Pokkaliibacter sp. MBI-7: one gene and its partner. The protein of the gene in region 1 interacts with the protein of each later gene in a pairwise test. Links are inferred from orthologs where the notes say so. Each region holds a gene or a part of one and is shown on either strand. Other genes may lie near its edges.

The links.
Region 2: the proteins of QCD60_RS06970 (region 1) and ndk interact in binary tests that used the Escherichia coli proteins (3 or more experiments, as listed by UniProt). The link is inferred for Pokkaliibacter sp. MBI-7 from one-to-one orthologs.

The regions. Positions count from the first base shown.
Region 1 is NZ_JARVTG010000001.1:1,539,928-1,543,057, reverse strand. Bases 207-3,010 are described here. They hold QCD60_RS06970 (5-formyltetrahydrofolate cyclo-ligase), read right to left. Parts: upstream 2,043-3,010; coding sequence 1,371-2,042; downstream 207-1,370. Other genes in these bases: QCD60_RS06960 (cell division protein ZapA), read right to left, coding at 2,490-2,807; QCD60_RS06975 (hypothetical protein), read left to right, coding at 1,176-1,307; QCD60_RS06980 (EVE domain-containing protein), read right to left, coding at 493-954; QCD60_RS06985 (AEC family transporter), read left to right, coding at 207-433. Also shown: more of QCD60_RS06985, read left to right, coding at 1-206. UniProt on the Escherichia coli protein: Involved in the removal of 5-formyltetrahydrofolate.
Region 2 is NZ_JARVTG010000001.1:2,181,585-2,184,815, forward strand. The notes cover bases 327-3,231. They hold ndk (nucleoside-diphosphate kinase), read right to left. Parts: upstream 2,031-3,231; coding sequence 1,623-2,030; downstream 327-1,622. Other genes in these bases: pilW (type IV pilus biogenesis/stability protein PilW), read right to left, coding at 327-392; rlmN (23S rRNA (adenine(2503)-C(2))-methyltransferase RlmN), read right to left, coding at 438-1,574; iscX (Fe-S cluster assembly protein IscX), read right to left, coding at 2,183-2,383; fdx (ISC system 2Fe-2S type ferredoxin), read right to left, coding at 2,389-2,727; hscA (Fe-S protein assembly chaperone HscA), read right to left, coding at 2,736-3,231. In the rest of the region: more of pilW, read right to left, coding at 1-326. UniProt on the Escherichia coli protein: Major role in the synthesis of nucleoside triphosphates other than ATP. The ATP gamma phosphate is transferred to the NDP beta phosphate via a ping-pong mechanism, using a phosphorylated active-site intermediate.

The DNA of each region.
Region 1 (3,130 bases):
TTGCGTGATTGGTGTGCTGCTGAATGTCAGTGGTATTGGTTTGCCGTTCTGGAGCAAACCGGCCTTAGGCATTCTCAGCCAGGCAGCGTTACCTGTGGGTCTGCTGGCGGTGGGCTTTGCACTGAATCTGCGCGCATTGCGTGGTGCTATCGCACCGCTGGGATGGGCCTGTGTGGCGAAATTCCTGGCGTTGCCACTGGTCGCTCTGATGCTGGCCCGAATATGGGGGGCTGAGCCGCTGGTGACGCAGGTGCTGATTCTGTTTGCTGCGCTGCCAACGGCCTCGTCGTCCTATATTCTGGCGCGGCAGATGGGCGGCGATGCTCCCCTGATGGCGGGGATCATCACTGCGCAGGCCCTGCTGGCGATGGCAACCCTGCCGATCACCCTGATGCTCTATCCGCTGCTGGGGCTGAGTCTCGGTACGGGCTGAGTATCTGTTCTGCGCTGTTCAGTGCTAGTGGGGCGTTTCAGTGTTAGTGGAGGGCAGTGTCAGTGAGAATAGTGGCTCAGGATATGCCGCCAGTGCTCTTCACTGACGGGCTGTACTGACAGGCGGCTGCGATTGATCAGCGGCATACTGGCCAGCTGGCTGTCCAGCTTCAGGGCCTGCAGGGGGATGACGTCAGTGAACTTTTCTCTGAGCTGGACATCGACCTGATACCAGCGAATTTTGCCGGGTTCAGACTTGGCATCAAAGTACTTCGATGTCGGGTCAAACGCGCTGGAGTCAGGGTAGCCCTCGCGCACAATCTCAACGATGCCGACGATGCCTGGCTGTGGGCAGCTGGAGTGGTAGAAAAAGGCCAGGTCGCCCAGTTTGATCTGATCGCGCAGGAAGTTGCGGGCCTGGTAGTTACGCACGCCATCCCAGCCACTGCGCTGATCTGGTTGCCTTTCAAGATGCTCAATGCCGAAGGTGTCAGGCTCACTTTTCAATAGCCAGAATGTCATGGTTATACCTCTCCTGGGTGCATTTTTTGCGGCGCGAAAAGTCGGAATTTACACCGTCTTTACTTCGACCTTAGTCGCAAAAAAAAATTACAAATCTTACCTTTTCAAGCGGTCAGAAAGTGTTAATTTTTAGCGCACTTTTTATATGGCTTCCCGTTTGTTTCGGGGATAAATCCAGTGTGGCTGGCGTCGGTTTTTGAGTTAAGAGGAAAGGTTACGCCATGAATAGTCGGCCCGATATGCTGACCCTGTTGTTTCTCGTATTTGTTGTCGGTTTCTGCATCACCGGTTACTCACAAAGTGATGTGCAGTTGTTTGCGCTGATCCAGTCGTTGCTGGGGTCAGTCGGTTAAGGACCTTTGATTCAGGTCTTCAGCCGTTATGCCGTCAGACATCCCTGACGGTGCAGTGGTGTGTCAGCGGTGTCCCTCAGTGCCTGATGCGGGACACCAGCCACCGTCCGTCATGATCCCCTGTAATGGAATGTCCCAGCTGGCTACAGGCAGTTGCGGTACTTCTTGCCCCTGATGTGCCAGTCCTACCATGCGTGTTGACAGATAACCACGATGCAGGAAGGCAAACGCCCGATCATAGAAGCCACCCCCCATTCCCAGCCGATTTCCACTCGCGTCAAACGCCACCAGTGGCATGCAGATCAGATCCAGCGTCCAGGCCGGGCGCTGGGCTGACACATCAAAGCGTGGCTCTTCAATACCAAAGCGATTGCGCACCATCGGTGTGTCCGCGGTGTAGTGCTGGAACAGCATACGATGGGCATTCAGTGGGTGCAGTACCGGCAAATAAACGTGCTTGTGCATTGACCAGGCTTTGTGGATCAGTGGACGCGGATCAATTTCACCATCATTACTCAGATACAGAGCCAGATGCTTGCTGCTGATAAAGGTGGGATGAGCGGCCATGCGGCGTACCAGCGACCTGGCAGCATGTCGTTGTTGCTGGGCTGACAGGCTGCGGCGCAGACGACGCATCTGCCGACGCAACTGCTGCTTCTGTTGCTCCAGTAGCTGCAGATCATCGACAGATGCAGATGCAGAGCGGGTAGGTAGACTGGCAACGGTTGAGTTCATCACGCTGTGCGCCATCCGGTGGTTGGGAAAGTGCTGAATAGGTGATAGCCAATACTAGCGGCTGTTGCGCTAGTGGTCATGCCTGCTGGCGACAGATTTGTGATTGCTGGCAACGTGCGATGCGCTTGCCAGTCGTTACAGCAAAAATTGAGAAAGGCTGTGTAATGAGCTGTGTAGCTAACATAAGTCAGCTGACGTGCTAGGAAAGGAGAAAAGGACTCCCCGATGATGCCGTTATCCGCCTGTACCCTGAACCAAAGGTTCAGAGTGGGAACGCCTGAGTCTTCAGAAGGCTTTCCGTCAAGCGGACATGCACAAAGAAAACCACGAGACATTCCCTTAATAAAGTGATTATCGGCTCGAGGGATCTAGCAGATGTATCGAACACCCCAGGGAGTTGGGTGCGATTATACACACTTGCATGGGGATGTCAGGCCTTGAAATTTATTATTCCTTGCCTTCCTCGGCATCTGCCGGGGTTGGGTTCAATACCTGATCAACCCGCTCAGCCAGAGCGCGGGCCTGACGATCAGCTTGCTCGTTGGCGCGTTGCATGCCCAGCAGTTCATAAGACAGATTCAGTGCCGTCATGATGGCGATGCGCTCCATGCCATGCACCTTGCCGCTCTGCCGTACCTGACGCATGCGCTGATCGAGCAGTTTGGCCGATAGCAGCAGCTCGTCCTTGCTTTCCTCTGGGCAGTTAATCAGGAATTCCTTGTCCAGAATGGTAATTGCCACAGTAGTGGCAGTTTGACGACTCATACCTAGAAGCTCCAAACCTTTTCGATGGCTTGCGGAGTGATTGTGTTATCTGCTGACTTCTTTTATCCAGACCAGTGTCTGAATTGTTGTGGCCAGCATGGCGCAAATGAAGCAGCGCCTATGAATTATAGTGCCGACAGCCCAGCTGGTGTTCTGCAGGTAAAGCAGTGTAACTCAGTGTTAGTGCGGGAAGGGCGCTATTTGGTTACGAGGTCTTTCCATTGACCTTGATCCTAAGCGTGCCACACAGGTTTTCCACTCTGGATGTAGGGTAGGGACAGCACATTACTGTGCCATCCCCCCCGTAGAACCGTGCGTGCAGC
Region 2 (3,231 bases), 640 kb from region 1 along the record:
ACCTGTGCACACCCCTGCTGAGCCTTGCCCACTGAAAACAGATACGCTCCGTAGTTGTTGTGAAGCCGCGCATCGGCAGGATAGCGGGCAATAGCCTGATCAAACGTCTGCTCAGCCAAGCCCTGCTCACCCTGGGCGGCATACATCATGGCCCAGGCATTCAGTACTTCTACATCGTTCGGATCCAGCTCTTTAGCACGTTGCAGAGGTTTGATAGCGGATTCAGGCCGGCCGGCCTGAAGATACCCCAGACCAAGACGCACATAAGCCTGGGCAGCACGCACAGCTTGTTCGCGCTGTTCTTTAGCAGAAGGTTTTGGAGGATTAGAAGTAGTGGCACACCCTTGGAGCAAACACATGGTCAGCAGTCCTATCCATGCTGTGTGGCGCATCCACTACTCCTTACTGGTTAAGATAACAACGATTATCAGGCTGACTCAGATCCCAAGGTTATCACGAACCGTCAAGGACTGATCAACCAATTTAATATAGCGCTCGCTGCGACGGGTACGGTCATCAACCTTACCTACCAACTGACCACAGGCTGCATCGATATCATCACCACGGGTAGTCCGCACGGTAGTGACGATACCGGCATGGGAAACATAATTCTGGAACGCCTTGATCGCTTCGTCCGTAGAACGCTCATAACCCGAGTTAGGGAAGGGATTAAACGGAATCAGGTTCAGTTTACAGGGTACCTGCCGCAATACCTTCACCAGTGCTTTGGCATGCTCGGGCTGGTCATTAACGCCCCGCAGCATGGTGTACTCAAAGGTAATACCGCGCTTGTCATCACACTTGTCGAGATAGCGCTTACAGGCAGCGACCAGCTCTTCAATAGGGTATTTCTTGTTGATAGGTACGATCTTGTCACGTAGTTCATTGGTTGGTGCATGCAGGGATACCGCCAGAGAAACATCCGTCACGTCACCCAGCTTATCCAGCATAGGCACTACTCCTGCGGTGCTCAGCGTTACCCGACGTTTGGACAAACCATAGGCGTTGTCCTCCATCATCAGACTCATGGCATCTACCACCGGGTCAAAATTCATCAGTGGCTCACCCATTCCCATCATCACCACATTGGTCACGCGGCGATCACCCGCAGGATCAAACGGACCAAAGGAGCCAATGGCGACACGCAGCTGGCCGATAATCTCTGCAGCAGACAAGTTACGGTTGAACCCTTGCTTACCAGTGGAGCAGAAGCTGCAGTCAAGTGAACAGCCGACCTGTGACGAGACGCACAACGTAGCTCGGTCACCATCGGGAATCAGCACAGTTTCTACTGAGTTGCTTTCACCGACACGAACCACCCACTTGCGAGTACCGTCTTTGGAAAAGTGTTGATAGATCACTTCCGGATCGCGAATCTCAGCAACCTGTTCAAGCTTGTGACGCAGGCTCTTGCTGATATCCGTCATATCGTCGAATGACTTCGCCCCACGCTGGTGAATCCACTTCAGCACCTGAATGGCACGAAATTTCTTTTCACCCAGACTCTCAAAGAAAGCAATCAGCTTTGGCAAAGAGTAGCCGAGAATATTTACTTTGGTGTTCTGTTCGTTCATGGGGCAAGTCATTTCAATCAGTCAAAGGTGGACTAACCCACCCGGGAATCAGCCGCCGAAAAAGTAAGCGATTTCGCGAGCAGCTGAAGTAGAGGAGTCAGAACCGTGTACAGCGTTGGCATCGATAGAATCTGCGTAATCATGACGCAGAGTGCCGGCAGCCGCTTCTTTAGGGTTGGTCGCGCCCATGATCTGACGGTTTTTAGCAATGGCTTCTTCGCCTTCCAACACCTGTACAAAAACAGGGCCAGAAGTCATGAAAGATACCAGGTCATTGAAGAAACCGCGTTCTTTGTGCTCAGCATAGAAGCCTTCGGCATCTTCACGAGACAGAGTAACCAGTTTACCTTCCACAACTTTCAGGCCAGCACGCTCGAAACGCGTGATGATTTCACCGATTACATTCTTTTTAACTGCGTCAGGCTTGATGATGGACAGGGTACGTTCGATAGCCATTTTTCTCTCCAGCAAATGCTTTGATTAGGGGTTGGAAGTTAAACCGGGCATTATACGTGAGAGCCTTTACCCTGAGTAGGGTTATCCACAAAAACAAAACGCCCGCAATAGCGGGCGGCGTGCAATCAACATCGTATCATGCATCACAGGGTCTAACGCGCTTCTTCGATCCAGGCCATTTGGATCGCTTCAAGAATTTTTTCATTGGAGCGCTCAGGATCATCTTCAAATCCATCCAACTCGCACACCCAGCGATGCAAATCGGTAAATCGAACATATTGGGGATCCACATCGGGATGCCCCTCAGCCAGCTCAATGGCGATATCTTGTACATCAGTCCAGTGCATAGCCATGCTCCTCAATGACGCTCTGATGCGTGATTCAGGGTGTACTTGGGCAACTCCACAACCAGATCCGTGTCACCCACGATAGCCTGACAACTCAATCGCGAATCGGGCTCCAGACCCCATGCCTTATCGAGCATATCCTCTTCCAGCTCATCTGCCTCGTTGAGGCTGCTGTAACCTTCGCGGACGATGACATGGCAGGTGGTACAGGCACAGGACTTCTCGCACGCGTGCTCTATCTCAATGCCATGACGCAGCGCTGCATCGCAGATCGACACACCTGGCTCAACTTCGATCACCTTGCCTTCTGGGCAGACTTCTTCGTGGGGAAGGAAAATAATCTGTGTCATCTATCACCTCAAAACTCATCTACACGATGGCCTGCCAGCGCATCGCGAATACTGCGATCCATGCGTCGGGCAGCAAAGTAATCGGTACTCTGGCTCAAAGCCTCAATCGCCGCCGACAAGGCAGTGTGATCTTGTGTCTGCTGGCGTAACGTCAGCAGCTGCGTCATACCTTCGCGCATTGCCTGCAACTCCGCTGCAGACAGAAGCGCCTGATCAGCTTCCAAGGCACTGTCCAGCGCTTCCAGCAGACGATCCGCCTCAACCTGTTGCTCTCGCAGGGCCCGTGCGGCCATATCCACTTCAGCAAACTGATAGGACGCCTTCAACATCGACCCGATTTCATCTTCGGAAAGCCCATAGGAGGGCTTGACCACGACACTGCTACTGACGCCGGTAGACAGCTCTTCTGCAGCCACACTCAACAAGCCATCTGCATCCACCTGAAACGTCACGCGAATACGTGCTGCACCTGCAGCCAAAGGAGGAATACCTCGCAGCTCAAAA